2 regions of the Streptomyces yamdrokensis genome follow, and region 1 is predicted to be linked to the other one. Evidence: riboswitches for the same ligand, from Rfam matches in the RefSeq annotation. Region 1 holds a riboswitch; the other holds the start of a gene.
What was found. A riboswitch is a leader RNA that binds a small molecule or an ion and turns the genes downstream of it on or off. The one in region 1 is predicted to bind glycine.
Positions count from the first base shown of each region.

Region 1 (15,423 bases):
CCACCCGGCCGAACCCGGCGTCGAACGGCGTCAGGGAGGTGCTCAGCTCGTTGCCGTACAGCGGCATGCCCGCCTCCAGCCGCAGCGTGTCCCGGCAGGACAGCCCGCACGGGACCAGCCCTGCGCCCTCACCCGCCTCGGTCAGCGCCTGCCACAGCCCGACCGCGTGCTCCGGCTTCACGAACAGCTCGAAGCCGTCCTCGCCGGTGTAGCCGGTACGGGCGATCAGCGCGGGAACGCCCGCGACCGTGCCGGGCAGCCCGGCGTAGTACTTCAGGTTGTCGAGGTCGGCGTCGGTGAGGGACTGGAGGATGCCGGGGGACTCGGGGCCCTGCACCGCGAGCAGCGCGTACGCGTCGCGGTCGTCACGGACCTCGGCGTCGAAGCCGGCCGACCGCTCCACCAGCGCGTCCAGCACCACCTGGGCGTTGGAGGCGTTCGCGACCACCATGTAGTGAGGAGAACCGGCGTGAGGGGAACCGGCCCCGGTGTCCTCGAGCCGGTAGACGATCAGGTCGTCCAGGATGCCGCCGTCCTCACGGCAGATCATGGTGTAGCGGGCGCGGCCGGGTTTGACGGTCCCGATGTTGCCGACCAGCGCGTGGTCCAGGACCTGCGTCGCCTGCGGGCCGGTGACGGTGATCTCGCCCATGTGGGAGAGGTCGAAGAGACCGGCCCTCGTGCGCACGGCGTTGTGCTCGTCGCGTTCGGAGCCGTAGCGCAGGGGCATGTCCCAGCCGGCGAAATCGGTCATCGTGGCGCCGAGCGAACGATGCAGGGCGTCCAGTGCGGTCCGGCGGGGTTCGGTACTGCTCATCGGTCGGTCTCCCAGGGCAGGACGGGCGAGGTCGTTCCTCCCCATCTGTCATCGGAACCTGAGAGGTTCGCCATGACCGCCCGCGCAGGGGACGACCACGGTTTGCACCTTGGGTGGAGCCGCCGGTGAACACGCGCGGCGGCCCGCTTTTCAGATGTGCCTCGCCCACGCGGTAACGGTGCCTGAGAGATTCAAGGGAGGGACTTGCTCCTTCGGCGCCCCGACGGCAACGGTGCCGGGGACTCTCCCGCGCGGATTCGAACGGCCGGTATGCAGTTGGCGCGCTCATCATTGCACGCATCGCCGGGCCGCGGCAGGGGGACCCTTCTGAGAGGAAGCGCAGGGTGCCCGGGTGTTCACGGACGGCTGTGACAGGTCTGTATCGGGAAAGGGAAGGAATCCGGAAGCCCTCGGCGTTACCGTCTCTTTACACTCGGCGGGGAAATGGTCCGGTACCTGGTCACAGGGTCGGACCGCCCCCAGGGGAGGACTTACGGTGAACAAGGCCACGGCGTACGCCACCACCACGGGCGTCACGCTGCCCGAGCAGCAGGCCCCCTCGGCCAGGGACGCCTGCGCCACCCTGCCCGCGCCGGTCGTCCGCGACCTGCGCGAGCGTGCCGGCCGCAGCCCGCACGCCCTGCTCTTCGGCCCCCGCGACCTCGTCGTGGTCACCGGACTGCCCGGCAGCGGCAAGTCCACCCTCATGCGGCGCGCGGCGCGCGGCACCCGCATCGACTCGCAGGACACCCGGGACCGCTGGGACCGCGCCGCGCCGCGCCTCCTGCCGTACGCGGTGTACCGGCCCCTGGTCCGCCTCGCCCACTACGCCGGACTGCGGCGCGCCCTGCGCACCGGCGAGGGCGTCGTCGTCCACGACTGCGGCACGCAGGCCTGGGTGCGCCGCTGGCTGGCCCGCGAGGCCCGCCGCAGGGGCGCGGTCCTGCACCTGCTGCTGCTCGACGTCCCCCCGGAGCAGGCCCTGGACGGCCAGCGCGAGCGCGGTCGCGGGGTCTCCCGGTACGCCTTCCGGCGCCACCGCACCGCCATCGACCGGCTGCTGACGTCCGTGGCGCGCGGCGACCTGCCCGCGGGCTGCGGATCGGCGGTCCTGGCCGACCGCGACGCGGCGGACGCGCTGCACCGCATCGAGTTCACGGACTGATCACGGGCCGGTGGCGCCACGGGCGGCCGGCCTGCCGGTGGACGGGCCGCACGCCGGGGTGCGGCAGCGGTTAGCCTTTCCAGCCACAGCAGTGGTTCCAGGCAGGCGGTAGGCAGATGGACTTCCCGGCGGGCTTCTCCGCGGACTTCCCGGCACAGACTCACCCCCACCCGCACGGCGGATGGCCAGGCAACGAGCTGGAGGAGGCGCTCTCCGCCTCCCTCGGCGTCCCCTCGGCCGACGGCCGGATCATCGAGGTGCTGGGCCGCAGCTACCTGTGGATACCGCTGCCCAACGGCGGCGGACCGGACAGCGGCCCGCTGGACCTGCCCACGACGGAGATCGACGGCCAGGCGTACGTACCGGTCTTCAGCTCCGAGGAACAGTTCCGTCAGGTCGTCGGCACCCACATGTCGTTCACCGTCGCGCCCGCGGTGGAGTTCGCGCGCGGTCTGCCGCCGCAGGCCGGGATCGCCGTGAATCCCGGGGGAGTGGTCGGCATCCCGCTGCCGCCCCCCGCGGTCGCCGCCCTGTGCCGCGCCGGACGCGGCCCGCTGGACGGCCCCGCGAGCGGCGGCCGGGTCAAGCTGTTCGAACCCGACTGGCAGGACGACCCGGTGGACTTCCTCGCCGCCGCCTCCGCGGAGTTCGAGGCCCTCGGCGTCGTCACCACCGCCCGCCGCTGCCTCGCCGAGATCGAGACGGCCGAACCGGTGCTGTTCGTCGGCGTCGAGCTGGCCCCCGCCGAACTGTCCCGGACGGAGGGCGACCTGAGGGCCGCGCCGATGGACGCGCTGGGCCGCGCGCTGGGCCGCGAGCCGGTGAGGTGGCCCGTCAACCTCGTCCTTCTGGACGTGGCCCAGGACCCGGTCGGCCAGTGGATGCGCGACCGCGTCCGCCCCTTCTGCCAATGGCAGCGCTGAGGGGGCGCGGTGCTGCCGGGGGCCGGTCGCGCACCGGCGGAGCTCCCCGGCGCCGTCAGGCGCTTAAGCTAGGTTCATTGGCTCGGGCGAGGGTGTTGTACGGGTGGTACGGAGGGGCGATACAAAGTGAGCGCTGGCACCGCGGCGGCCGGGCAGGTCGAGCACATGCTGCGCCAGGTGACACCCGGGCGTTACGACGCCTATGAGGCGTTGCTGCGCGCGCTCGCGACACCCTCCTCCGGTCACGTCTGGATGCTGCTGTGGCACGGCCAGGCCGGCTCCCCGGACGCCCAGTACGGGAACATGGAGGTCGACGGCCTCGGTTACGCGCCCTGCGTGACCTCCGCCCAGGAGCTGTCCGCCAGTGGCTGGAACCGGTCCTACGAGGTCGTCGACGGCGTCGAGGCCGCCCGTGCCCTCTACCCCGACCGCTACGGACTCTGGCTCAATCCGCACGCCCCGGGCGGCGGCCTCGGCATCCCCTGGCTGGATCTGCGCCGGCTCGCCACCGGGCTGGACCGGCAGCCCGCCGGGCCCCTGCGGCTGTCCGAACCCGCCATCGAGATCCCGCAGTTCTACGCCCTGATAGCGCAGAACGCGCACCGCACCCCCGCCGTCCGCTCGCTGCGCCGAGCCTGGGTGCAGCCGTCGCTCGGCGCCCCGTACCTCGCCGTCGGCCTGGACGTGTACGACACGTCGCCGCCGGCCGTGGACGCGGTGCGCGCGATGATGCGGCAGTCCCTCGGCGCGGTCCCGGACGGGCTTTTGGTGTCGACCGTCGCGATGTCCGACGAACACGACCCGGTCGCGATGTGGCTGCGCGCCAACGCCCGCCCGTTCTACGACCGAGAGGCGCACGGCGCCGCCGCCTCTCCCGGCTACCCGCCCGCGCGTTAGCACCCGCTCGGCCCGGTTGGAGAGATACCGCCAGTCACCTCCGACCTGATCCGCCGGTCGGGCCCCGGCGCTGACCGGGGCGTATGCGTGAGAGGCAGGTCCGGAAGGACCCGGCCGCACACCCCTGTGCTGACTCAGCGTGACGGTGCCCGCGGGATGGACGCACCTGCCGGCGAAGGGCGGCGGCTCCGCCCTCGGGTGCTGATTTCACGTCAGATTTTCGGCCATGTGCACTCAGCTATGACCAGTCAACCGCCTGTCACCTGCGGTTTCACCCGTTCTTCACGCCGCCTGACGCTTTTTTCGAGGCTACTGACGATGCGTCAGATGTGTCCGAACGGTTAATTCATGACGGGGGGACGCCTGAAGAGTCCCTTATGTCAACTGTTCAGATCTCAGCTAGGTATCACCGCTATCCGGACTGTTCTCGACTCGCTGTGAACGTCTGTAGTGTTCGGCCGGTCAAGATGCATCCACATAGCGGACCCGGAGTGGCCCCAATATGCGCATACCCAAGTCCCGAGCCGCTCGGGCGATCACGGCCGCGGTGGCGGTCGGTCTGATCGCCACGGGCTGCTCCAGCGAACGGGACAGTGACAACGAGAGCGGCGGCGAGAAGGACACCTTCGTCTTCGCCGGCGCCGGTGACCCGGGCTCCCTCGATCCTGCCCTGGCCAGCGACGGTGAAACCTTCCGTGTGACGCGGCAGGCCTTCGAGGCGCTTCTGGAGCACGAGTCGGGCGGCAGCGAGCTCGTCGGCGGCCTCGCCGAGAAGTGGTCGAGCAACGACAAGGGCACCGTCTGGACCTTCGACCTCCGCAAGGACGTCAAGTTCCACGACGGCGAGGCGTTCAACGCCGAGGCCGTCTGCGCCAACTACGACCACTGGTTCAACTGGACGGGCACCTACCAGTCCAGCGCGGTCTCGTACTACTGGCAGTCCATCATGGGCGGCTTCGCGAAGAACGAGGACAAGGAAACGCCCGAGGCGAACTACAAGTCCTGCACCGCGAAGGACGAGAACACCGCCGTCATCGAGGTCAAGGAGCCCTCCGCCAACCTCCCCGGCGGCTTCTCCCTCCAGGCCCTGGCGATCCACTCGCCGAAGGCCCTCGAGGCGTACAAGAAGCAGGACGCCTCCGCCAAGGGCGACGCCATCACGTACCCCAAGTACAGCCAGGAGGCCGGCACGGTCGCCGGTACCGGCCCGTACAAGATCACGAAGTGGAACAAGGGCAACAAGGAAGTCTCCCTTGAGCGCTTCGACGGCTACTGGGGCGACAAGGCCAAGATCAAGAACCTGGTCTTCCGCACCATCGACACCGAAGAGGGCCGCCGTCAGGCGCTCCAGGCCGGTGACATCGACGGTTACGACCTCGTCGCTCCGGCGGACGTCAAGACCCTCGAGGACGAGGGCTACGGCGTCCCGACCCGTGGCGTCTTCAACCTCTTCTACGTGGGCATGAGCCAGGAGGCCAACCCCGCGCTGAAGGAGAAGGAAGTCCGCCAGGCCATCGCGCAGTCGATCGACCGGGAGAACCTGGTCAAGACCCAGCTGCCCGAGGGCGGCAAGGTCGCCGACCAGTTCATGCCCGAGACGGTCGAGGGCTACTCCAAGGACGTCGAGCAGTACCCGTACGACACCGCCGAGGCCAAGAAGCTCCTCAAGAAGGCCGGTCAGGAGAAGCTGAAGGTCGACTTCTGCTACCCGACCGAGGTCACCCGCCCGTACATGCCTGCCCCGCAGGACCTGTTCGAGCTGATGAAGGCCGACCTGGAGAAGTCCGGCATCACCGTCACGCCGAAGGCGATGAAGTGGGCCCCGGACTACCTGGACGCCACCGAGTCGGGCTCCTGCGACCTGCACATGCTCGGCTGGACCGGTGACTTCAACGACGGCTTCAACTTCATCGGCACCTGGTTCTCCGGGTACGACAAGCAGTGGGGCTTCAAGAACAAGAAGGTCTTCGAGGCCGTGAACGAGGGCTCGACCCTCGGCAACCACGACGAGCGCGTGGCCGCGTACAAGAAGGCCAACGAGGTCATCATGGACTACCTGCCCGGTGTCCCGGTCTCGTCCTCCCCGCCGGCCATCGCCTTCGCCAAGAACGTGAACCCGCCGAACGTCTCCCCGCTGACGCAGGAGATCTTCGCCGAGACCTCGTTCAAGTAGGCGAGCAGTAACCACCCAAGCACACTGGGTCCGCCCGGCCGTCGCAACTCGGCGGCCGGGCGGGTCCGTTCATGTCACACATCACGTAAGAAAGGGGCATGCGGGGTGCTGCGTCTCGTCGTACGAAGACTGCTCCAGCTCATACCCACGCTGCTCGGCCTGTCGGTTCTGCTCTTCCTGTGGCTCGACCGGCTGCCCGGCGGACCCGCCTCAGCGATCCTGGGGGAAAAGGCCACCGAGGCCGAAGTGGCGCGCATCAACCGCGCGCTCGGACTGGACCAGCCCGTCTATGTCCAGTACTGGCGCTTCCTCAAGCGCATCGCCGAACTCGACCTGGGCACCTCCACCCAGACCGGACAGCCGGTGTGGGACGAGTTCGTCCTGCGCTTCCCCGCCACCGTGGAGCTGTCCCTCCTGGCGATCATCATCGCCGTGGCCGTCGGTATCCCGCTCGGCTACTTCGCCGCCCGCAACCGCGGCGGCTGGCTCGACGTCACCGCCGTCTCCGGGTCGCTCATCGGCATCTGCATCCCGGTCTTCTTCCTGGCCCTGATCCTCAAGCAGATCTTCGCCGTCGAGCTGGGGATCTTCCCCAGCTACGGGCGCCTGGACACCGGCATCAACGCCACGAACGTCACCGGATTCGCCGTCCTCGACGGCGTCCTGACCGGGGAACTCGACGCGTCCTGGGACGCGATCATGCACCTGGTCCTGCCCTCCGTCGCGCTGGCCTCCATCCCGCTCGCCGTCATCGTGCGCATGACCCGCGCCAGCGTCCTCGAGGTCCAGGACGAGGACTACGTCCGCACCGCCGAGGCCAAGGGCCTCAAGCGGAGCGTCGTGCGCGGCCGCCACGTGCTGCGCAACGCGATGCTCCCCGTGGTGACCGCGGTCGGCCTGCTCACCGGCTCCCTGCTGTCCGGGGCGGTCCTGACCGAGTCGGTGTTCTCCTTCGGAGGCATCGGTTCCTTCATCCGGACCGCGATCGACGGCCGCGACTACCCCGTGCTCGTCGGGTTCATCATGTTCATCGCGCTGGTGTACGTCCTGATCAACCTGCTGGTGGACGTGGCGTACAGCCTCATCGACCCGAGAGTGCGGGTGCACTGACGTGAGCGTCGCCACCAAGACCGACAAGATCCAGCGCCTCGCGGAACTGACCGCGACCAAGGAGACCAGCTCCGGCGCCAGCCTGTGGCGGGAAGCCTTCCGCCGGCTCAAGCGCAGCAAGATGGCGATCATCGGCGCCGTCGTCATCGCCCTGTTCGTCCTCGTCGCGATCGTCGGGCCCTACCTCACCCCGTACTCCCCGACGGCCCAGACCTGGCGGGGCGAGGTCTTCCCCAACCGGGGCGAGTTCGTAGGCCCCCGCGGCGACAACTGGTTCGGGCTCGACCACCTCGGCCGGGACATGTTCTCCCGCATGCTGGTCGGCGCCCGCCAGACGCTGCTCGTCGGTGTCGTCTCCACGTTCATCGGCCTGACCGTCGGCTTCCTGATCGGCGGCGTCTCCGGAGCCGCCGCCACCCTCGGCGGTGATGCCGGAAAGCGGATCGACTCCGTCATCATGCGCTTCATCGACATGATGCTGGCGCTGCCCTCGCTGCTGCTGGCCGTGTCCGTGGCCGCCGTCATGGGGCAGTCGCTGACCACCGTGATGATCGCCGTGGGTGTCGTCCAGATTCCGGTGTTCGCCCGGCTGCTGCGCGGCTCCATGCTGGCGCAGGGCGGCGCGGACTACGTGCTCGCGGCCAAGTCCCTGGGTGTGCGCAAGCGGCGCATCGTGGTCTCGCAGATCATCCCCAACTCGCTCAGCCCGGTGATCGTGCAGGCCACGCTCTCCCTGGCCACCGCGATCATCGAGGCCGCAGCCCTGTCCTACCTGGGCCTGGGCAACCCCGACCCGGCCATCCCCGAGTGGGGCGTCATGCTCGCCCAGGCGCAGCGCTTCTTCGACAACGCGCCGATGATGGCGGTCTACCCCGCCGTCGGCATCATCATCACCGCCCTCGGCTTCACCCTCCTCGGCGAGGCCATGCGGGAAGCCCTCGACCCGAAGCTGAGGGGCTGAACCACCATGTCTCTGCTCACTGTCGACGAACTGACCGTCACCTTCGGCGGCCGCGGCCGCAAGGAGTCCCGGGCGGTCGACGGCGTCTCCTTCTCGGTCGACCAGGGCCAGGTCGTGGGCCTGGTCGGCGAGTCCGGCTGCGGAAAGTCCGTCACCTCCCTGGCTCTGATGGGCCTGTTGCCCCACAAGGGCGTCACGGTCGGCGGCCGTGCCGAATTCGACGGCACGGACCTGTTCACCATGAGCCCGTCCGCCCGCCGCGACCTGCGCGGCAGCAGGATGGCGATGATCTTCCAGGACCCGCTGTCCTCGCTCAACCCGGTCGTGCCGATCGGCGTGCAGGTCACCGAGATCCTGGAGCGTCACCGCGGGATGAAGGGGGAGGCCGCCCGCAAGGAGGCCGCCCACCTGCTGGACCGGGTCGGCATCCCCGACCCGGACCGGCGGCTCAAGGAGTACCCGCACCAGCTCTCCGGCGGTATGCGCCAGCGCGCGCTGATCGCCATGGCGGTGGCCTGCGCCCCGAGCCTGCTCATCGCCGACGAGCCCACCACGGCCCTCGACGTGACGATCCAGGCCCAGATCCTGGAACTGCTCAAGGAACTCGTGGACCAGGAGGGCACCGCCCTGCTGATGATCACCCACGACCTCGGGGTGGTCGCAGGCCTCTGCGACGAGGTCAACGTGCTCTACGCGGGCAAGGCCGTGGAGTCCGCCGGGCGCCGCGAGCTGTTCGCCCACCCCACCCACCCCTACACGCACGGACTGCTGGGCTCCATCCCGCGCCTGGACGCCCCCCGGGGCGAGTCCCTCAAGCCCATCCGCGGCTCCATCAACGACCGTGTCGCCTGGGCCGACGGCTGTGCCTTCGCGCCGCGCTGCGACCGGTACGAGATGGGCTGCCTGACCGGCACCCCGCGGCTCGCCGAGCCGCGTGCCGCCGGTCACCAGGTGCGGTGCGTCAACCCCGTACTCGACGACGCGAAGGCCGAGGAGGTCCCCGCATGAGCCTGCTCGAACTGGACGGCGTCAAGGTCCACTTCCCCATCAAGAAGGGCGTGCTGTTCGACCGTACGGTCGGGCACGTCTACGCGGTGGACGGGGTGTCCCTGAAGGTCGAGGCCGGCGAGACCTACGGTCTGGTCGGCGAGTCCGGCTGCGGCAAGACCACCCTCGGGCGGTCGGTGCTGCGGCTGGTGGACATCACCGAGGGGTCGGTCGTCCTGGACGGCACCGACCTGGCGAAGCTGCCGAGCGAGGAGATGCGCCGCTTCCGGCGCCGGCTCCAGATGGTCTTCCAGGACCCGCTGGGCTCGCTCAACCCCCGGCAGAACATCGAGTCGATCCTGTCCGAGGGCATGGTCGCCCACGGCATCGGCAAGAACCAGGAGGAGCGCCGCGAGAAGATCAAGGCGATCCTGGAGCGGGTCGGCCTGCCCTCCAACGCGCTGGCCCGCTACCCGCACGAGTTCTCCGGCGGCCAGCGCCAGCGCATCGGCATCGCCCGCGCGCTGGTCCTCGAGCCGGACGTGATCATCTGCGACGAGCCGGTCTCCGCGCTCGACGTGTCGATCCAGGCCCAGGTCGTCAACCTGCTGGAGGAACTCCAGGAGGAACTCGGCCTGACCTACCTGGTGATCGCCCACGACCTCGCGGTCGTCCGGCACATCTCCGACGTCATCGGCGTGATGTACCTGGGCTCGCTGGTCGAGGAGGCGCCGAGCGACACGCTCTACGCCGAGCCCAAGCACCCGTACACCAAGGCCCTGATGTCGGCCGTGCCGGTGCCGGACCCGGAGGTGGAGGACCGCCGCGAGCGCATCCTGCTCACCGGTGACCTGCCCTCCCCGGCGAACCCGCCCACCGGCTGCCGCTTCCACACCCGCTGCCCCTGGGCCCAGGCGGAGCGGTGCGCGACCGAGCGGCCGGAACTGCGGGACGTCGGCGGCGGTCACCGGGTGGCCTGCCACTACACCGCCGAGATCGCGTCGGGAGAGCTGACGCGGACCCGGCCGACGGGCATCGAGGCCGTCACGGAGACCGAGGACGTGGTGGCGGAGCGGGCCGAGGGCGAAGCGGAGGTTCCCGCCGCGCTCCTGCCGGCCGACTCGACGACCAAGCCGGACGCCGCGGTGGTCAAGGAGAAGGTGCCCGCAGTGGCCGAGGTGCCGAGCGACCCGCCGGCCGACGCCGTCGCGAAGGGCCACGACGCCACGGGGCCGGACGCGTCCGGCAAGGGTCCGGCCGGGACCGACTGACGGACCGCCGTACTTCCCGGGTTCCCGGAGCACCGGACGGGGCGGAACCGTCCGGTGCTCCGGGAACCCTTCGGGGCGTCGTCCGGTGCCCGCCCGGACCGGTTCGCACCTCCACGGACAGTACGTTCGTCTCACCCCTCGCCTTGTTTTGTAAGGCGAGGGGTTCCTGCCGGGTAAGAATGTACGGGTGCTTCAGCAACTCTTCAGCCCGTCCCTCCTGCACACGCTCGACCTGATCGGCATCTTCGTCTTCGCGATCTCGGGCGCCCTGCTGGCCGTGCGCAAGAACCTCGATGTCTTCGGCATCGCCGTACTCGCGGAGGTCACCGCCCTCGGCGGCGGTCTCTTCCGCGACGTGGTCATCGGCGCGGTGCCGCCCGCCGCCTTCACGGACCTGGGGTACTTCGTCACCCCGCTGTTCGCCGTGGTGCTGGTCTTCTTCCTCCACCCGCACGTGGAGCGCATCCAGAACGCCGTCAACTTCTTCGACGCTGCCGGGCTCGGCCTGTTCTGCGTCGTCGGCACCACCAAGGCGTACGACTACGGGCTCGGCCTGACCGCCTCCGCCTGCATGGGTCTCGCCACCGCGGTGGGCGGGGGTGTACTGCGGGACGTGCTCGCCAACGAGGTGCCCTCGCTGCTGCGCTGGGACCGCGATCTCTACGCGGTGCCGGCGCTCGTCGGCGCCACCATGGTCGCGCTGTGCATCCGGTTCGACACGCTGAACGCGCTCACCGGCACCCTCGCCGTGATCACGGCGTTCGTGCTGCGGCTGCTGGCGCTGCGGTACCACTGGCGGGCGCCCCGCGCGTGGCAGCGGCGCTCGACGGTCCGCGAGGAGGAGTAGGCGAGGAGGAGCGGACGAGGGGGAGAGGCGGGAGAAAGCTACCGCTTAGTAGGTCACTCTTGTACTGTTCATCCATGCCAGAAGCAGCCTCCGCCGCGGCCGTTCGGGCCACCATCGGCGACAGTGAGTTCGATCGCGACACCGCGGTCGTCCCCCGCGAACCGGGCGTCTACGACGCCGATCTCTCCGCCGGCTGGACGATCATCAGCGCCGTCAACGGCGGCTATCTGCTGGCCGTCCTGGGCCGCGCCCTCGCCGACGCGCTGCCGCACCCGGACCCGTTCACCCTCACCGCGCACTACCTGACCGCCTCCCAGCCGGGCCCGGCGGTCGTCCGCACCCAGACCGTACGCACCGGACGCACCCTCTCGACCGGGCAGGCGTCCCTCTTCCAGACGGACGACCGGGGCCGTGAGGTCGAGCGCATCCGTCTCCTGGCGTCCTACGGCGACCTGGACACCCTCCCCGACGACGTCCGTACGTCGGCCGAGCCGCCCGGGATGCCGCCCATGGACCAGTGCTTCGGCGCCGGGGACGGCCCGGCCCCCGTCGAGGGCAGCTCCGCCATCATGGACCGGCTGATGCTCAAGCTCGACCCGTCGACCCTCGGCTGGGCCCTCGGGAAGCCCTCCGGCAAGGGGGAGATGCGCGCCTGGTTCGGGCTCGCCGACGGCCGGGACCACGACCCGCTCTCGCTGCTCCTCGCGGTGGACGCGCTGCCTCCCACCGCCTTCGAGCTCGGGATCAAGGGCTGGGTCCCCACGGTCGAGCTGACGGTGCACGTCCGCTCCCGCCCGGCACCCGGCCCGCTGCGGGTGTCGATCACCACCCGCAACCTCGCCGGCGGCTTCCTCGAGGAGGACGCCGAGGTCTGGGACAGCTCCGGCCGCCTGGTGGCCCAGTCCCGTCAGCTCGCCCGGGTACGCCTGGGCTGAGCGGTCCTGGGCGGTCCTGCGCCGTCCTTCGCGGTGCGGCCGGCGCGTCAGCCGGCCGTACCGTCGCCCTTCGTTCCGCCGCCGGGAGTGCCGTCACCGGCCCTGCCTCCGTCGGCCGGGCGGTCCAGCCAGTGCAGACGGCCGATGCCGATCAGCCGCAGCCGACGGGCCGCCATCAGTGCCACGTGCTCCCGCGTCCGCGACCGCTCGCGTCCCCCGGGCGCCGTCGCCGGTACCGATGCCGGTGCCTCCAGGAGAAGGCATCCCGTGGCGATCATCTGGTCGACGTAGAGCTGGGCCAGCATCAGCAGGTCGTCCTCGCTCCAGCCCGCGGACACCGGGTCCCCGGCCAGTGCCTTCGCGACCTCCTCGGTGAACCGGGCGAGCTGCTCGCGTATCGCCTCCCGGACCGCCTGCACCCCGCCGTGCCGCTCGCGGACGATGAACCGCATGTGCGCCGGGTGCCGGTCCACATGCCCGGCGATCAGTTCCACGGCGCGCGTGATGCGCTCCTCGGCGTCACCGCTCGTGGCCATCACCGTCCCGATCAACGGGTGCAGGCTTTCGAGCGCCTCCCCGACCAGTGCCACGCCCAGATCCTCGATCGAGCGGAAGTGCCGGTAGAAGGCGGTCGGGGCGATCCCCGCGGCCCGGGTGACCTCGCGCAGGCCCAGGCTGCCGAGGCCCTGTTCCTCGAGCAGCCCCAGTGCCGCGTCGAGGAGCGTCCGCCGGGTCCTCTGCTTCTGGGCCTGCCGGGTGCCGAGGGCGTGACTCATGCCATGCAGTCAACAACCGTTCTCCAAAATCGCAAAGCGCGACGGCGGGTGCCGAGTGTTTGGACCACAGAGTCAGTGAACACTCGTACCTGCAGATGCTCACCGAACCCCGAACCCCGAACCCCGAACCCCGAAGCCTGGAGGGCCCGACTCATGCTGTTCCTCGCCGCGCTTCTGCTGATGGGCGTCGTCCTGGGCACCGTGGCCCACGTGCCGCCGGCCGTCTCCGCGGCCGGGGGCGCCGTCATCGCCGTCTGGCTCGCCGTCTTCGCCCTGCGCGAGCGCCGCGCCCGCATCCGCCGGGAGGGCTGACCACCGTGTACCTCACCTCCCGGGCCCCCCACCGAACCGCTGTCCAGGACGCCGACGGCATGGCGGTCGCGTCCTTCGTCCTGGGGCTGCTGGGCCTGCTCGTCCTCAACGTCGTTCTCGGTCCGATCGCCATCGTGCTGGCGGGCCTCGCCCTGCGGCGGGGCACGACCCGGCGCGCACGCGCCTGCCTGGGCCTCGGCCTGGGCATCGCCGACCTGCTGGTCCTGCTGGCGTTGATGCGGATGAACGACACGATCTCCTGGAGCTTCTGAGCGGGCGTGGTATCCGGCCGACCGCGCCCCGAGGCCACCGGACGGGGCCCGTAGAATCGGCCCCACCATGGCTTACCTCGACCACGCCGCGACCACCCCGATGCTTCCCGAGGCGGTCGAGGCACTCACCGCGCACCTCGGCGTCACCGGCAACGCCTCCTCCCTCCACGCGGCCGGCCGGCGGGCCCGCCGGAGTGTCGAGGAGGCCCGCGAAGCCCTCGCCGAAGCCCTCGGGGCACGCCCCAGCGAGGTGGTCTTCACCTCGGGCGGCACCGAGGCCGACAACCTCGCCGTGAAGGGCCTGTACTGGGCCCGCCGAGACGCCGAGCCGGCCCGCACCCGGGTCCTCGCCAGCCCCGTCGAGCACCATGCCGTCCTGGACGCCGTCCACTGGCTCGGCGAGCACGAGGGCGCCACCGTCGAGTACCTGCCGGTCGACCCGCACGGCCGGGTCCACCCGGACGCCCTGCGGGAGGCGATCGCCAGGAACCCCGACGACGTGGCCCTGGCCACGGTGATGTGGGCCAACAACGAGATCGGGACGATTCTGCCGGTCCGCGAACTGGCCGAGGCCGCCGCCGAGTCCGGTGTCCCGCTGCACTCCGACGCCGTCCAGGCCTTCGGCCAGGTGCCGGTGGACTTCGCCGCCTCGGGGCTCGCCGCGATGACCGTCTCGGGCCACAAGATCGGCGGTCCGTACGGCATCGGAGCACTGGTCCTGGGCCGCGAGCACACCCCCGTACCCGTGCTGCACGGCGGCGGTCAGGAGCGGCACGTGCGCTCCGGCACGCTCGACGTGCCCGCGGTCGCCTCCTTCGCGGTGGCCGGCCGGCTCGCCGCCCGGCAGCGGGAGTGGTTCGCCCGCGAGATCGGCGCGCTCCGCGACGAACTGGTCGCCGCGGTCCGCGAGGCCGTCCCGGACGCCGTCCTCGGCGGCGACCCCGCGCCCGGGGGACGGCTCCCGGCCAACGCCCACTTCACGTTCCCCGGCTGCGAGGGCGACTCCCTGCTGCTCCTGCTCGACGCCCAGGGCATCGAGTGCTCCACCGGCTCCGCCTGCACCGCCGGTGTCGCCCAGCCCAGCCACGTTCTCCTGGCCACCGGCACCGACCCGGACCTGGCCCGCGGCACCCTCCGCTTCTCCCTCGGCCACACCTCCACCCGCGCCGACGTCGAGGCCCTGGCGAAGGCCATCGGCCCGGCGGTGGAACGCGCCCGCCGGGCGGGCTTGACGTAACCGCCGACGGGCCGGTCGGGACCGTCGGCAGGCCGGACGGGACCACCGACGGGCTTGGCGCCACCACCGCCGGCCCCGGCACGGCCGCCGACGAGCCGGCCAGGAACGCCGGTGGCCCGGCGGACGGGACCGCCGGGCCTCAGGCCCGTGCCGTACGCGCCCGGCGGACCAGCTTCATGTAGCGGTCCCAGTCCCAGTGCGGACCCGGGTCGGTGTGGTCGGTGCCCGGCACCTCGATGTGGCCGATGATGTGCTCCCGGTCGACCGGGATGTCGTAGCGGGCGCAGATCCGGGCCGTGAGCCGGGCCGAGGCCTCGTACATCTCGTCCGTGAGGTCCTGCGGCCGGTCCACGAACCCCTCGTGCTCGATGCCGACACTGCGCTCGTTGTAGTCGCGGTTTCCCGCGTGGTAGGCCACGTCCAGCTCGCGGATCATCTGCGCGACGCGTCCGTCCTGGCCGACGATGTAGTGCGTCGCCGCCTGGTGCCCGGGGTCCTGGAAGGCCCGCACCGCGCTGTCGAAACTGCCCTGGGTGACATGCACGATCACCATGTCTATGCCGAAGTCGTCGGGCCGGTCCGCGCGCCGCCAGTTGGCGTCCGAGGCCGCCACCCAGTGCGCGCCCGCGAAGTCGACGACACCGGCCTCACGGGGCTTCTCGACCCCGGGCACCCTCCACCACAGGCGGCCCAGCTCGTCCCGCGCCAGCACGGCCGTACCCGCGGCGGCGGTCACACCG
Region 1 is NZ_CM132679.1:5,495,325-5,510,747, forward strand. It holds gene gcvT (glycine cleavage system aminomethyltransferase GcvT) at 1-817, opposite strand, end outside; glycine riboswitch at 978-1,077, opposite strand; gene ACWZEH_RS24515 (AAA family ATPase) at 1,314-1,982, shown strand; gene ACWZEH_RS24520 (enhanced serine sensitivity protein SseB) at 2,099-2,905, shown strand; gene ACWZEH_RS24525 (enhanced serine sensitivity protein SseB C-terminal domain-containing protein) at 3,071-3,802, shown strand; gene ACWZEH_RS24530 (ABC transporter substrate-binding protein) at 4,305-5,975, shown strand; gene ACWZEH_RS24535 (ABC transporter permease) at 6,081-7,085, shown strand; gene ACWZEH_RS24540 (ABC transporter permease) at 7,087-8,046, shown strand; gene ACWZEH_RS24545 (ABC transporter ATP-binding protein) at 8,053-9,054, shown strand; gene ACWZEH_RS24550 (ABC transporter ATP-binding protein) at 9,051-10,304, shown strand; gene ACWZEH_RS24555 (trimeric intracellular cation channel family protein) at 10,492-11,151, shown strand; gene ACWZEH_RS24560 (thioesterase family protein) at 11,226-12,086, shown strand; gene ACWZEH_RS24565 (TetR family transcriptional regulator) at 12,134-12,862, opposite strand; gene ACWZEH_RS24570 (hypothetical protein) at 13,016-13,174, shown strand; gene ACWZEH_RS24575 (DUF4190 domain-containing protein) at 13,180-13,446, shown strand; gene ACWZEH_RS24580 (cysteine desulfurase family protein) at 13,514-14,683, shown strand; gene ACWZEH_RS24585 (N-acetylmuramoyl-L-alanine amidase) at 14,823-15,423, opposite strand, start outside.

Region 2 (15,423 bases), 4.4 Mb from region 1:
CTCGGCCGCGCCCGCGGTCAGGCCGCCGCCGAGCCGGCGCTCGGCGACCGAGCAGAGGGCGAGCGCGGGAACCACGGCCAGGACCGGGTACGCGAAGACCCGCGCGCTGTCCGCGGAGTACTGGTCCTGGAACTGCTGGACACCGATGGGGATCGTCCACCAGGTGTCGTCGGTGAACACCAGCAGCGGCAGGAAGAAGTTGTTCCAGCCGGTGACCACGGCGAGCACGGAGACGGTGCCCAGGGCGGGCCGTGCCATCGGCAGCAGCACCCGCCAGAAGGAGCCGAACGGACCGCAGCCGCCGAGCGTGGCCGCCTCCTCCAGCTCTCCCGGGATCTGCCGGAAGAATCCGCGCAGGATGATGACCGTCATCGGCAGACCGAAGGCGGCCTGCGGGAGGATCACGCCGAGCGGGTTGTCCAGCAGGCCCATGGAGCGCAGCAGCAGGAACAGCGGCAGCGCGGCCACCGCGAACGGGAACATCAGCCCCATCGTGAACAGTGTGAACAGCACCTCCCGTCCTCGGAAGGCGAACCGGGCGAAGGAGAACGCCGCCGGCGCGGACACCGCGACCACGATCGGGGCCGTGGCGATCGCGATCAGGGTGCTGTTGCCGACCAGCCGCCAGAAGTCACCGGAGGCCAGGGGGCCGGTGTGGTCGGCGCCGGCCCACGGGGCGGGCAGTCCGACGGAGTTGCCGGAGAGCCGGTCGGTGGACTTGAACCCGGAGAGCACGGCGCAGAGCAGGGGTACGGCCGTCACCGCGCCGACGGCGATCAGGACGAGATGCAGTGGCAGGGTCCGGAAGAGAACGCCGGCGCGGGGGCCGGGGCGCCGCTCCGGAGCCGGAATCGGACACGGAGCCGCCCCCGTCCCCTCCCGCGGACGCTCCCAGGGACGCCGGCGCGGACGTGGACGCGGACTCGCCGGAGACCGAAGGCTTTTGAGGGAGCGTCACTTTCCGCCTCCACGCATGGTCGTGATCGCCCCTTCGAGGTCCCGGCGCAGCACGAAGCGCTGGTAGGCGAGGGCGGAGACGAGACTGATGCCGAACATGACCACACTGATCGCGCCGGCGTAGCCCACCTGGTAACGCTTGAAGCCGTACTGGAACATGGTCACGATCATGGTTCCGGAGTGGTGGTCGGGGCCGCCCTGGGTAATCACCCACACCAGGTCGAACAGCTGGATGGCGCCGATCACCGACAGGAGGATACTGATGCGCAGGGTCGGGGCCGGCAGCGGCAGGGTGACGTTGCGGAAGCGCTGCCAGGGACCCGCGCCGTCGATCAGCGCCGCCTCGGTCGGCTCCTTGGGTATGGAATGAAGTCCGGCCGGGTGGAGCATCACGTGGAAGCCGAAGTACTTCCAGGTCATGACCAGGAAGAGGGTCGCCATCACCATGTCGGGATCGGCGAACCACTCCCCCACGGCCCGGCCGGGGAACCGGTTCGAAACGGCCGATCACGGCGCGGCGACGTCCACCGAGCACGCCGGGGCGCGCCGCATCAGCTCCACCGAGGCGTACGAAATTTTCGGATCATGCGGCGAACCTTACGCGCGGATCCGACGAACCTGACGCTCGGAGGGCACCGGGGACACTCCCCTCATCACCCCCGCACCGCCCGGTTCCACCGCCCGCCCTATCGTGATCGGCATGCAGTCCTACACGATCGGCCAGGCAGCGCGGCTGCTCGGCGTCAGCCCGGACACCGCCCGCCGCTGGGCGGACGCGGGCCGGGTCAACACCCACCGCGACGAAGGCGGACGGCGGCTCATCGACGGGCAGGACCTGGCGGCGTTCTCGGTCGACCTCGCGAAGGCCGGCGCGATCGAGGAGGGCACGCCGTACACCTCGACGCGCAACGCCTTCCCCGGCATCGTCACCGCGGTCAAGCTCGGCGACGTGGCCGCCCAGGTAGAGATCCAGGCGGGCCCGCATCGACTGGTCTCACTGCTGACCCGCGAGGCCGTCGAGGAGCTCGGGCTCGAGGTCGGCATGGAGGCCACAGCCCGGGTGAAGTCGACAAACGTACACATCGACCGCATCTGACACGCGGAAGCGGTCCCGGTCCCACCCGGGCTCCGGCCCGGTCCCACAGGCCAGGTGGGAGGTACGTACGGAGATACGGCGAAGGGCCCCGCCCGGCCGTCCGGCCGAAGCGGGGCCCTTCCACTCCCCGGTAGGAGGTTTTCCCGCAGGTTCCTCCCGCCGCGTCAGTCCTCGTACGCCTCGAGCGGCGGGCAGGAGCACACCAGGTTGCGGTCGCCGAAGGCCTGGTCGACGCGGCGGACCGGCGGCCAGTACTTGTCGGTGGCGCTCACTCCGGTCGGGAAGACGGCTTCCTGACGGCTGTAGGCGTGCTCCCACTCCCCACCGAGCGCGGCGGCGGTGTGCGGGGCGTTGCGCAGGGGGTTGTCGTCCGCGGGCCACTCACCGGAGCCGACCTTCTCGATCTCCGCGCGAATCGCGATCATCGTCTCGCAGAACCGGTCGAGTTCGGCCAGGTCCTCGGACTCGGTCGGCTCGATCATCAGCGTCCCAGCCACGGGGAACGACATCGTCGGCGCGTGGAAGCCGTAGTCGATCAGCCGCTTGGCCACGTCGTCCACGCTCACGCCGGTCGCCTTGGTCAGGGGGCGCAGATCGATGATGCACTCGTGCGCGACCAGCCCGCCGGGACCGGTGTACAGCACCGGATAGTGCGGCTCGAGGCGCTTGGCGATGTAGTTGGCGCTGAGTACCGCCACCTGGGTGGCCCGCTTGAGCCCCTCGCCGCCCATCAGCCGGACGTACGCCCACGAGATGGGCAGAATCCCCGCGGAGCCCCACGGCGCCGCCGAGATGGGCCCGACCCCGGTCTCCGGCCCCGCCTCGGGCTGCATCGGGTGGTTGGGCAGGTACGGCGCCAGGTGCGCCCGCACGCCGACCGGGCCGACGCCGGGACCGCCGCCGCCGTGCGGGATGCAGAAGGTCTTGTGCAGGTTCAGGTGCGAGACGTCCCCGCCGAAGTGTCCGGGCTTGGCCAGCCCGACCAGCGCGTTGAGGTTCGCACCGTCCACGTACACCTGGCCGCCCGCCTCGTGCACGGCCGCGCAGATGTCGGCGACATGCTCCTCGAACACACCGTGCGTGGAGGGGTAGGTGATCATCAGCACCGACAGCTCGTCGCGGTACCGCTCGATCTTCGCGCGCAGGTCGTCGACGTCGACCTCGCCGTCCTCGGCGGTCTTCACGACGACGACCTTCATGCCGGCCATGACGGCGCTCGCGGCGTTGGTTCCGTGCGCGGAGGAGGGGATGAGGCAGACGGTGCGCTGCTCGTCGCCGTTGGCCCGGTGGTAGCCGCGTACGGCGAGCAGACCGGCCAGTTCGCCCTGGGAGCCCGCGTTGGGCTGGAGGCTCACCCTGTCGTAGCCGGTGACCTCCGCGAGCCGGTCCTCCAGCTCGTGGATGAGAGTCAGGTAGCCCTGGACCTGCCCGGCCGGCGCGAAGGGATGCAGCTGTCCGAACTCGGGCCAGGTGATGGGCTCCATCTCCGCGGTCGCGTTGAGCTTCATGGTGCAGGAGCCCAGCGGGATCATGCCGCGGTCCAGCGCGTAGTCGCGGTCGGCGAGCCTGCGCAGATAGCGCAGCATCGCGGTCTCGGAGCGGTGCTGGTGGAAGACGGGGTGCGTCAGGTACTCGTCGGTGCGCAGCAGGGCGTCCGGGAGGGCGTTGCGCGCGGCCGCGTCCAGGGACTCGACGTCGCCCTCGACACCGAAGGCGCTCCACACGGCAGCGAGCCGGTCGCGCGTGGTGGTCTCGTCGCAGGCGATCGAGACGAGGTCGGCGTCGACGGGGTGCAGGTTGACGCCGTTGTCCCGGGCGGCGGCCACGACCTCGGCGGCCCGCCCGGGGACCCGTACGGTCAGCGTGTCGAAGTAGGCGCCGTGGACGATCTCCACGCCGCCGGCCCGCAGCCCCTCGGCGAGGACCGCCGCGTAGCGGTGGGTGCGCCACGCGACGGTCCGCAGCCCCTCGGGGCCGTGGTACACGGCGTACATGCCGGCCATGACAGCGAGCAGTACCTGGGCGGTACAGATGTTGCTGGTGGCCTTCTCACGGCGAATGTGCTGTTCACGGGTCTGGAGGGCGAGCCGGTAGGCCTTGTGCCCGTCCGCGTCGACGGAGACGCCGACGAGCCGGCCGGGCAGGCTGCGTGCCATCTTTTCCTGTACGGCCATGTATCCGGCGTGCGGTCCGCCGAAGCCCATCGGCACGCCGAAGCGCTGCGTCGTGCCGACGGCGATGTCCGCGCCGAGTTCGCCGGGGGACCTCAGCAGCGTGAGGGCGAGCAGATCGGCGGCCACGGTGACGAGCGCGCCCAGCTCGTGCGCCTGGTCGATCACCGGTTTGATGTCGCGTACGGCACCGGAGGCGCCCGGGTACTGGATCAGCACGCCGTTGATCTCGCGCTCGGCCACCTCGGCGGGGATGCCTTCGCTCAGGTCGGCGACGACGACCTCGACGCCGGCCGGCTCGGCCCGGGTCTCGATGACGGCGACGGTCTGCGGCAGCGCGTCCGCGTCGACCAGGAACAGACCCTTCTTGTTCTTGCCCATGCGGCGCGACAGCGCCATCGCCTCGGCGGCCGCGGTGCCCTCGTCGAGCAGGGAGGCGCCGGAGGTCGGCAGGCCGGTGAGCTCGGCGACCATGGTCTGGAAGTTCAGCAGCGCTTCGAGCCGCCCCTGCGAGATCTCCGGCTGGTACGGCGTGTACGCCGTGTACCAGGCGGGGTTCTCCATCACGTTCCGCAGGATGACGGGCGGCGTGAAGGTCCCGTAGTACCCCAGCCCGATCATGGAGCCGAGCACCTCGTTGCGGTCGGCCAGCGATCGCAGTTCGGCCAGCGTTTCGGACTCGGTCCGGGCATCCGGCAGGTCCAGCGCGTCAGCGTTCTTGATCACATCCGGGACCGCGGCGGCCGTCAGCTCGTCGAGCGAGCCGTAGCCGACCTGCGCGAGCATCTTGGCGCGGGCCTCGTGGTCGGGGCCTATGTGACGCTGCTCGAAGGGCGTTCCCTGTTCGAGCTCGGAGAGGGAAATGCGATGGGCGGTCATGTGCGGAGGCCTCCTGGTCCGACGACCTTCGAGGGGCACCGTGGCGGGTGCCCGGACGGCCTCCCCCTCTGTCATCTCAACCTGAGAGCTTCACCGGCTGCCCGGGGCAGCCGGCTTTCACCGTCGGTGAGAGCGGAAGCCGTGGACACCCGCTCTGCTTTCCAGAGTGACCTCGTCCATGCGGTACGTGGGCCTGAGAGATTCCGGGGAGGATTTGCTCCTTCGGCGCCCTCCGGTGGTGCCTGGAGGACTCTCCCGCACGGGGTCAGCAGCCGCTGCCAGCGTACCAGCGGGGGCAAGACCCGGACGTCCGAGTGGCCGCCGGGCCGATTGTGCCGTTTTGTAGTGCTGACGAGTGATGTGCGGAATTGCGACCAGTGGAGGGCCCGTGCAGACCGACATCGATCCGCGCAACCTGATCGGCCGCAAGGCATTCGACCGCAACGGCACCCGGATCGGCACGATCGACGAGGTCTATCTCGACGACGCCACCGGCGTGCCGGAGTGGGCGGCGATACGCACCGGTCTGTTCAGCAGGGACGCCTTCGTTCCTCTGGAGCCGAGCGAGCTGATCGACGGCGGTCTCCACATCCCCTTCGAACGCGCCCTGATCAAGGACGCCCCCGACTTCGGCGTGGGCCGTCATCTCTCCCCGGAGCAGGAACTCCAGCTCTACCACCACTACGGCCTGGACATCTCCGCCCCTCCGCCACTCCCGGACCACGACTTCGGCAAACTCGCCGGCAGCGACGACTCCACCTGACGCCCTCAGTGGCCCCCACGTGCCGTTGTTGTCCCGCCGTCCGGCCTCTGCGGGCACACCCCGCACGGTCCTCGCCCCTGTTCCCCGTCCGGGGCAGCCCTGGGCCCTACCCTCCCGATGGTCCTGGATCCGGGACACCCGCCGCCCCGGCACCAGCCGCTGCCTCCTGGCTGCCCCGGGCACCCCGGCCACTCCCACCGTGCCGACCGTCCCCGGCCCGGCCGTCCCTGCCGCTCGGGCCGTCCGCGCTCTCCCTGTCGTCCCCAGGTCTTCGCTCCACCAACGGCAGCGGATCCGCGGGTTGCAGGGCCGGGTCCCCGTTCCGGAAGGTCCGCACCCGCCCCGGCGCCGACCCGGGCGTCTCGAACCGCACGGTGACCCGCCCCAGGCCACTGCCCTGGACCCACCCATGGCCGTACTCACTGTGCCGTACGTCGTGCCCGGCCGGCCAGCGCCGCTCGGCGACCGCCTGCTGCTGTTCCTCCGAGGGCACGGCCGCCTCCGCCTCCTCGCCCGGCAGCTCCTTCTCCCGCTCCCCCGCCGCCTGTGCGAACAGGTCCTCCTGCGTGTAGTCCGCGAGCCCGCTGACCCCCACGCCCAGCAGCCGCACGCCGCCCGTCGTGTCGACCGAGTCCAGCAGCCGCGCCGCGGCCTCGCGCACCACCGCGGGGTCGTCCGTGGGTCCTCGCAGGGTCTCGGAACGGGTGAGCGTCGAGAAGTCGTACCGGCGCACCTTCAGCACGATGGTCCGGCCCGACAGCCCCGCCACCCTCAGCCGGCGCACACAGCGGTCGGCCAGGCGCCGGACCTCCACCCCGACCCGCACCCGGTCGTGGATGTCCACGTCGTAGGTGTCCTCGACCGACACCGACTTCGTCTCCCGCTCGGCCACCACGGATCGCTCGTCCCGCGCCAGGGACATGGCGTGCAGGGCGTGTCCGTGTGCCTTGCCGAGCAGACGTACCAGCTCGTCCTCCCCTGCCTCGGCCAGTTCCCCGACCGTGTGGATCCCGGCACGCCGCAGGTGGTCACCGGTGGCCGGCCCGACACCCGGCAGGGTCCGGACCGACAGCGGCGCCAGCAGGGCCCGCTCGGTCCCCGGCTCGATCAGCACCAGGCCGTCCGGCTTGGCCTGCTCCGAGGCGATCTTCGCCAGCATCTTGGAGGCCGCCAGTCCCACCGATCCGGTGAGCCCCGTGACCGCCCGGATGTCGGCGCGCAGCTTCGCCCCGGCGAGCCGCGCGGACCGCTCGTCCCAGGCCGCCCCGCCGGCCTCCAGATCCACGAACGCCTCGTCGAGGCTCAACGGTTCCACCAACGGCGACAGCGCCCGCAGCAGCTCCATCACCTGGTCACTGATCGACCGGTACAACGCGAAGCGGGGCACCAGATACGCCGCGTTCGGCGCGAGCCGCCGCGCCTGCGCCATGGGCAGGGCGGAATGGACACCGAAGAGCCGGGCCTCGTACGAGGCGGTGGCGACCACACCGCGCGGCCCGAGCCCGCCCACGACCACGGCCTTCCCGCGCAGACTCGGCTTGGACGCCTGCTCCACCGAGGCGAAGAAGGCATCCATGTCGAGGTGCAGGACGGTGGGCGCGGATCTCACACCTCCGATGCTGCCCTACGCCACTGACAACGCCCCACCCGCCTGCCGTCGGCCCGTACCCACCGCACGGGCAGCGCGGACGGGGCGGGCCACCCCTGCGGCACAACGGCTCATACGGCGCGGTTGCGCCGCCTTGCCAGTTCGTCCGCAGGGTTGGGGCCGATCAGCGTCTCTCCGGTGTCGATGCGCTCCCCGTGCAGCTGCGACAGCGCGCTCTCGACGTCCCGCCACACCACACCCACGGCGATCCCGAAGATTCCCTGGCCGCCCTGGAGCAGGGCATGGACCTCGTCGGGCGTGGAGCACTCGTAGACCGTGGCGCCGTCGCTCATCAGCGTCATGCGCTCCAGGTCGTGGAAGCCCCCCTCCCGCAGGTGCCGGACGGTGGTCCGGATGTTCTGCAGCGAGACACCGGTGTCCAGGAACCGCTTGACGATCTTCAGGACGACAACGTCCCGAAAGCTGTACAGCCGCTGGGTCCCCGAGCCATGGGCGGGCCGCACACTCGGCTCGACCAGTCCCGTGCGAGCCCAGTAATCCAGTTGCCGGTAGGTGATGCCGGCGGCCGCGCAGGCCGTGGGGCCGCGGTAGCCGATCTCCTCGGACGCCATGGACGTCGTCGCCCCTCCGCTGCTCGGCACGGCCGCCGGTCGCTGCGGAGCAGGATCGGCCGGGCTGCCGTGATGGGCATACGCCCCGCTCGCGCGGAGCTGAGAGCCTGGGGGAGGGTACGGACCGCTCACCCCGAGACCATGTCCGGGGGCACCCCCAGCCGTACCGTCGCCGGTGCTTCTCACGCCGACCTCCGTCCTTGACCTGCCTCCTCGACGGTAGGCAGTCACCAAGGGTGCGTCAACGATCGCCACACTCGGCACGCCGAGTGATAATCACCCTAAGAGTGGTTTCCCGTGCCCCACCGCGGGGAAAGGCTAGCCGAATGCCCTCCGTACGGGCCGGGCAAGGCTCTCACGCACCGGGTCCCGAGCAGCGTTCCGGCGGAACGGCCGACGCCCCTCACTGGCTGCTGGAGCCGAAATCCTCCGGCGAGATCTGGTCGAGGAACTCGCGGAACTTCTCCACCTCGTCCTCCTGCTCGTCCGGGATGGCGATCCCCGCGTCGTCGAGCACCGTGTCGCTGCCGTAGATCGGCGTACCGGTGCGCAGCGCCAGCGCTATGGCGTCGGACGGCCGGGCGCTCACCTCGACACCGCTGGCGAAGACCAGCTCCGCGTAGAAGACCCCCTCACGCAGGTCCGTGATACGCACTTCCGTGAGCTCTTGGCCGACGGCTTCCAGCACGTCCTTGAAGAGGTCGTGGGTCAGCGGGCGCGCGGGAGCCATGCCCTGCTGGGCGAAGGCGATGGCCGTCGCCTCCCCCGGCCCGATCCAGATGGGGAGGTACCGGTCGCCTCCCACTTCACGCAGCAGCACGATCGGTTGGTTCGAGGGCATTTCGACCCGGACACCTACGACATCGAGCTCGTTCACACAGCAACCCTAGGCCGTGCCCGGGACGTTTGGGTAGTCGGGCCCGGATCGGGCGGCCGATCCGGTCCTCCGCGCCCACCCTCTTGCCCTCGCTCTCAGGGCAGTCGCACCCCGAGCGCCGAGCTCACCAGCGCGGCGTGGAGCTTCGCCGTGAGACCGGCGAGCTCCCTCGTGCGCGCCTGCGCGTGCGCCCTGGTCTGCGGGTTGCGATGACGTTTGAGCGGGGCTACGACCTGGTCGACCAGCCCGGCCTCCCGGTCGGCGGCGGCCTTCATCGCTCTCAGATGCCGCGGCTCGATCCCGAACCGTCCCAGTTCGGTGATGAGGCCGGCGACGGTGACCGCCCCGGCGTCGTACACCTCGTCCTCGACCGGCGCGAGCAGCCCGTACGACTCCCACTCCGAGAGCTGGCGCTGGTCGACGCCGGCCGCCGCCAGCAGCTGCGCCCGCCCGATCCGGGCCGCTGTGGCGGGCGGGTCGGCAAACGGCTCGGGGTCGGCTTCCCCGTCCCGCTGCCGGGACAGCACCGGAAGCGGGACGGCCTCGCCGCGCTCCATGGCGTCCAGGTGCTCGCGGATCACCTTGAGCGGCAGATAGTGGTCCCGCTGCATCCTCAGGACGTGGCCGAGGCGCTCTACGTCCTCGGTACTGAACTTGCGGTACCCCGAGGGGGACCGCTGCGGCTCGATGAGCCCTTCCGACTCCAGGAAACGGATCTTGGAGATGGTGACTTCGGGGAACTCCTCGCGCAGCACGTTCAGCACCGTGCCGATGCTCATCAGTCCAGTTTCCGCGGCGGCGATACCGTGCCCGGTACCGCCGCTCGGTGTGTGAAGCATGGACCTTCCCTGGGGTCAGGGTGCCCCGGACGGAGTCCGGGGAGGGTCAGTAGCCCCGCTGGCTCGCGTAGAAGACCAGCCGGTACTTGCCGATCTGCACCTCGTCACCGTTCGACAGACCGACCTGGTCGATCCGCTCGCGGTTGACGTACGTGCCGTTCAGGCTGCCCACGTCGGCCACCGTGAACGAACCGTCCTGGCCGCGGCGGAACTCCACGTGCCGGCGGGAGACCGTCACGTCGTCCAGGAAGATGTCGCTCTGCGGGTGGCGGCCGGCCGTGGTCAGATCGCCGTCCAGCAGGAAACGGCTGCCCGAGTTCGGCCCGCGGCGCACGACCAGGAGCGCGGACCCCATCGGCAGCGCGTCGACGGCCGCCTGCGCCTCCGGGGACAGCGCCGGGACCTGCGTCTGGCCCGTGACCTCGGCGTCGTACGCCTCGAGACCGGAGATGGAGATGGTGGACGTCGTCTCGGAGGGGCGCTCCGGGACGGCTCCGGGCCTGAGCGGGGCTCCGCAGTTCGAACAGAAACGACTGTTCTCCGCGTTGCGGTTACCGCACCTCGTACACACCAGGGCCGACATGGACGGATCCTCCTGCCCACCGGGGGCCTGGGACGCGTGCGGGGCGGAGAACCCTCCACCCGTACCTGAGGTTGACGGTTGCCCGAAACCTATGCCGCTCGACTGCGCAGGGTCAGCGGACGGCGCGCCCTGGCCTCCCGCAACGTTCTCGCCGGGACCACCGACCTGATCCCGGTACAGCGGACGCGACGCCTCCGCGCCGGGCTGTGCGCGATGACGAGCGGTCGCACTGTCGCGGCCTTCTCGCGCGCTCTTGCCGAACAACTTCCCAAACAACTTCACGGGCGATTCCCCTTGACCGAAACAGACCCGCCCGTGGGGCAGGACGAACCCTGACTGAACACACTGGCCGACCCGGACATCCTCACAACGTCCGTATCCACCAGACAGTTTCCACCACGCACCACCCATTCGGTGCGCCGACCCCCCGCAACCTCCTGCTCTCGTCGGCCGCCCTCCATGCACCCCCGGTTCACTGCGAGGACGACCGAGCGTAGCCAGGCTGCTTCGCCGGTCGCAAGGCATCCACGACGATCTTGGTCGACCTCTCCACCAAGGCGGTGGCCTGTTCCTTCTCGAGAGTCTGCACCACTCCTCCAGGGATGTTGAGCGCCGGCTCGAGGTCCTGCGGCTTGCCGATGACCTTGAAACGATAGGGCGCGGTGATCTTGTTCCCGTCGACGCTCACTCCGTCACCGGAATCCGACAGGTAGGTGCCCGCCACGACCCGTATGCCGTTCACCTGAATGGCCTCGGCGCCGGCCGCGCGCAGCTCCTGGACCGCGTCGAGCAGCATGTTCGACTCGACCATCCCCTTCGGGTCCTCGACGACCAACGTGATGCCGGGGCCCTGGGCGGCCACCGTGCCCGCCAGAATGCCGAGCTGGCGTTCCCTCTCCAGCGTCTGCCGACGAGCCTCCTCGGCCTGGTCCGAGCTGTTCTCGAGCTCGTCGCGCTGCTCCTCGAGTCCCTGCTTCTCCTCCTCAAGACGCTCTGTGCGGTCGTCGAGTTCATCGAGGATACGGACGAGATCCTCCTGGCGGGCACCACGCAGGGCACTGTCGCCGTCGCTGTTCGAGGCCACCTGGACGGCCAGACCGAAGCCCAGGCCGAACAGCAGCAGGGCGACGATGAGTTGGGCCCGGGTGATCCGGGGCGGCCACAGGCTGTTCACCAGCCGCTGCCGTCCGGACAGGCCTGATCCGGGCCGGTCCGGCGGCGTCTCCCCCTCCATGGACGCGGACTCCGCGGACACGCTCGCGGACGCGGGCACTTCGTCGGGCAGTTCCTTCCGGAACCCGCCGCCGGATGCCGCAGCGGGACGCGGCGCGAGAGCGGGGCGCGGCGCCGAGGCGGGGTGGGGCCGGGACGCCTGATGGGCGCCGGGGGCCGCCGCGCGCGGTCCGGTCTGCGGATCGGGCGTCATCCTGCCGTCCTGACGGGGGTGCTCGTGCTCGGGCTCGTGGTCCTGATCGCTCATCGGTCTCACGCCCGGAACACGTGCCGGCGGATCGCCGCGGCGTTGGAGAAGATCCGGATACCGAGCACGACCACCACGCCCGTGGACAACTGGGCACCCACGCCCAACTCGTCGCCGAGGAAGACGATCAGCGCGGCGACGACCACGTTCGACAGGAAGGACACCACGAAGACCTTGTCGTCGAAGATGCCGTCGAGCATGGCCCGCAGCCCGCCGAAGACGGCGTCGAGCGCCGCCACGACGGCGATCGGCAGGTACGGCTCGACGACCGCCGGGACCTCGGGCCGGACCAACAGGCCGGCCACGACTCCCACGACGAGGCCCAGTACGGCGATCACGATGTGCCTTTCTCAGGTGCGGTCTCGGTTATCGGTTGCGCGGTTCGTACGATCACACTCGGTGCGGCGGGCAGCCGGAGGTCGTCCTCCACCGAGAGAGCGGTACGGATGCCGTAGTTCTCCTGCAGGGCATGCAGGTACAGCCCGTCCGAGCTGTTCTGGAACCGGCTGCTCAGCTCCCGGCCGTCCCCCACGGCGAAGACCGTGTACGGCGGTACCAGAGGCCTGTTGTCGACCAGTATCGCGTCCCCCGCGGCCCTGATCGCAGAAAGAGCGGTCAGCCGCTGCCCATTGATGGAGATCGCCTCGGCTCCGGACTCCCACAGGCCGTTGACCACACGCTGCATGTCCCGGTCGCGGACCCGCCCGGTGTCGGAGAACCCGGTGGTCGACCGGGCGTCGCCGTCCCCGTCGGCACTCGTGTCCTTGGCGTCGTTCACCACGAGCTTCACGCCGGGGCCCTGCACCGCGACGGCGCCCGCCAGGACGCCCACCAGGTCGGTGCGGTCGCTCTCACCGCTCTGTCTGAGCGCCTCGCGCTGCCGCGCGCTCACGTCGGAACGGAGGGTGTCTATGCCGTCCTCGAGCTTGTCCGCCGCCTCGGTCTCCCGGTCGATCCTCTCGATCAGCTCCTCGCGCTCCTTGGCGACGACGGGAGCCTCCACTCTGGCCTGCGCGGCCCCCACGGTCACCACCAGGGCCGCGAGCACCAGACCGCCGGCGAGCCCCAGCTTCGCCCTGAGGGTCTTCGGCATACCTCCACCGCCGTCGGCCCGCTTCCGCGCGGCAGCCTCGGCGTATCCCTCGTCGAGGCTGTGGTCCATCACGTTGGTGATCAACGACATGGACGCGTCCGGACGCGGTAGCCGCCGGGGGGTGCTCCGAACGGGGGGTTGCTGCGGCATGCCGCACATCGTCGCATGCCGCGGGCGCTACCTCCGAACGGGCCTACCGGCGTGCCGGACAGGCCCCGTTGGGGACGCCTGTCCGGCACGCACGCGTACCGTTCGCTCGACGGTTCGGCTACCGTCCGGCGCTGTCCACGACCGCTGCCCACTCGTCGAGCAGAGCCTGGGCAGAGGCGTCGTCGGGGCCCTCGGCCCACAGGTGGGTGACCGCCTCGGCCGGGTCGGGCAGCACCATCACCCAACGGCCGTCGGTCTCCACCACACGCACACCGTCGGTGGTGTCCACGAAGCGGTCGCCGGCCTCCTCGACGACCCGCCGCATCACGAGCCCCTTGACCGCCCACGGGGTCGCCAGGTCGCGCTTGATCACATGTGCACGCGGGATACGCGCATCGATCTGACTGAGCGTGAGCTGCGTCCTCGCCACCAGGCCGATGAGCCGGACGAAGGCCGCGGTGCCGTCGTAGACCCTGCTGAACTCCGGAACGATGAAACCGCCCTTGCCGTCACCGCCGAAGATCGTGCCCTCCTCACCACCCACGCGGGTGAGGTCGTCGGGCGAGGTGGTCGTCCATTCCACCTGGGTGCCGTGATAGGCCGCCACCTGCTCGGCGATCCTGGTGGTGGTCACCGGAAGCGCGACCCGGCCACTGCGCCGCTCGGCCGCGATGAGGTCGAGCAGAACGAGCAGCGCCCGGTCGTCCTCGATGATCCTTCCCTTCTCGTCGACAAGGGAGAGCCGTTCGCCGACCGGGTCGAACCGCACACCGAACGCGGCACCGGAGGACGCCACCATCTCGCCGAGTCGCACCAGCCCCGACCGCCGGACATCCGCCGTCTCGGTGGGCCTGGACTCGTCGAGCCCCGGGTTGATGGTCAACGAGTCCACCCCGAGCTTGCCGAGCAGACTCGGCAGTACGAGCCCCGCGCTGCCGTTCGACGCGTCCACGACCACCTTCAGTCCGGACTCCGCGATTCCCGTGATGTCGACGTTCCGCAGCAGCGAGCCGGTGTACGAGTCGAAGACGCTCGCCGGGAAGTGCAGATCACCGATCTCGCCCGGGAACGCGCGTCGGTACTCCTGCCGCGCGAACACCCGGTCCAGTTTGCGCTGGCTGCCCTGCGAGAGGTCGGCGCCCTGTCCGTCGAAGAACATGATGTCGACGGAGTCCGGCACACCGAGAGTGGTCCGGATCATGATGCCGCCCGCACTGCCCCGCGCGGTCTGCTGCCGGGCCACGGGCAGCGGCACGTTCTCCAAATCCCGTACGTCGATGGCGCTGGCCTGCAGCGCGGAGATGACCGCACGCTTCAGGGCACGGGCACCACGGGAATGGTCCCGGGCCGTGGTGACCGTCGATCCCTTCTTCAGCGTCGTCGCATAGGCGCCGGCCAGCCGAACGGCGAGTTCCGGCGTGATCTCGACGTTCAGGATTCCCGACACCCCACGGGCGCCGAAAAGGTGTGCCTGTCCTCTGGACTCCCAGATGACCGAGGTGTTGACGAACGCGCCCGCCTCGATCGTCTTGAACGGATACACCCGTACGTTGCCCTGGACAATCGATTCCTCACCGATCAGGCACTCGTCACCGATGACGGCGCCGTCCTCGATCCGTGCCGCGCGCATGACGTCGGTGTTCCTGCCGAGCACACACCCTCGCAGGTTGCTGTGCGGCCCGACGTACACGTTGTCGTGCACGACGGCCTTGTGCAGGAAGGCCCCGCTCTTCACGACGACATTGGACCCCACGACCGTGTGCTCGCGAATCTCGGCGCCGGCTTCGACCTTGGCATAGTCGCCGATGTAGAGCGGCCCGCGCAGCACGGCGTCGGGATGTACTTCGGCCCCCTCCGCGACCCATACGCCCGGGGAGATCTCGAAGCCGTCGATGTCGACGTCGACCTTGCGCTCCAGGACATCCGCCTGAGCCTTCACATAACTCTCGTGCGTGCCGACATCCTCCCAGTAGCCCTCGGCAATGAAGCCGTAGACGGGCTTGCCTTCCTTCATCAGCTGCGGGAAGACATCTCCGGACCAGTCGACGGGCACGTCGGCCTCGACATAGTCGAAGACCTCGGGCTCCATGACGTAGATGCCGGTGTTCACCGTGTCGGAGAAGACCTGCCCCCACGTCGGCTTCTCCAGGAAACGCTCGACCTTGCCTTCCTCGTCCACGATGGTGATACCGAATTCCAGCGGATTCGGCACCCGGGTCAGGCAGACCGTGACCAGTGCGCCCTTCTCCTTGTGGAAGTTGATCAGCTCGGTGAGATCGAAATCCGTCAGCGCGTCACCGGAAATGACGAGAAAG
Region 2 is NZ_CM132679.1:1,142,924-1,158,346, forward strand. It holds gene ACWZEH_RS04410 (carbohydrate ABC transporter permease) at 1-852, opposite strand, end outside; partial or broken gene ACWZEH_RS04415 (carbohydrate ABC transporter permease) at 955-1,428, opposite strand; gene ACWZEH_RS04420 (TOBE domain-containing protein) at 1,658-2,053, shown strand; gene gcvP (aminomethyl-transferring glycine dehydrogenase) at 2,218-5,103, opposite strand; glycine riboswitch at 5,275-5,371, opposite strand; gene ACWZEH_RS04430 (PRC-barrel domain-containing protein) at 5,492-5,866, shown strand; gene ACWZEH_RS04435 (DNA polymerase IV) at 5,973-7,475, opposite strand; gene ACWZEH_RS04440 (MerR family transcriptional regulator) at 7,586-8,272, opposite strand; gene ACWZEH_RS04445 (bifunctional nuclease family protein) at 8,490-8,963, opposite strand; gene ftsR (transcriptional regulator FtsR) at 9,059-9,802, opposite strand; gene ACWZEH_RS04455 (FHA domain-containing protein) at 9,849-10,796, opposite strand; gene ACWZEH_RS04460 (DUF881 domain-containing protein) at 10,858-11,811, opposite strand; gene ACWZEH_RS04465 (small basic family protein) at 11,871-12,203, opposite strand; gene ACWZEH_RS04470 (DUF881 domain-containing protein) at 12,200-13,117, opposite strand; gene ACWZEH_RS04475 (sugar phosphate nucleotidyltransferase) at 13,227-15,423, opposite strand, start outside.
Region 2: linked by a shared signal. The riboswitch ahead of gcvP (aminomethyl-transferring glycine dehydrogenase) and the one ahead of gcvT (glycine cleavage system aminomethyltransferase GcvT) in region 1 are both predicted to bind glycine.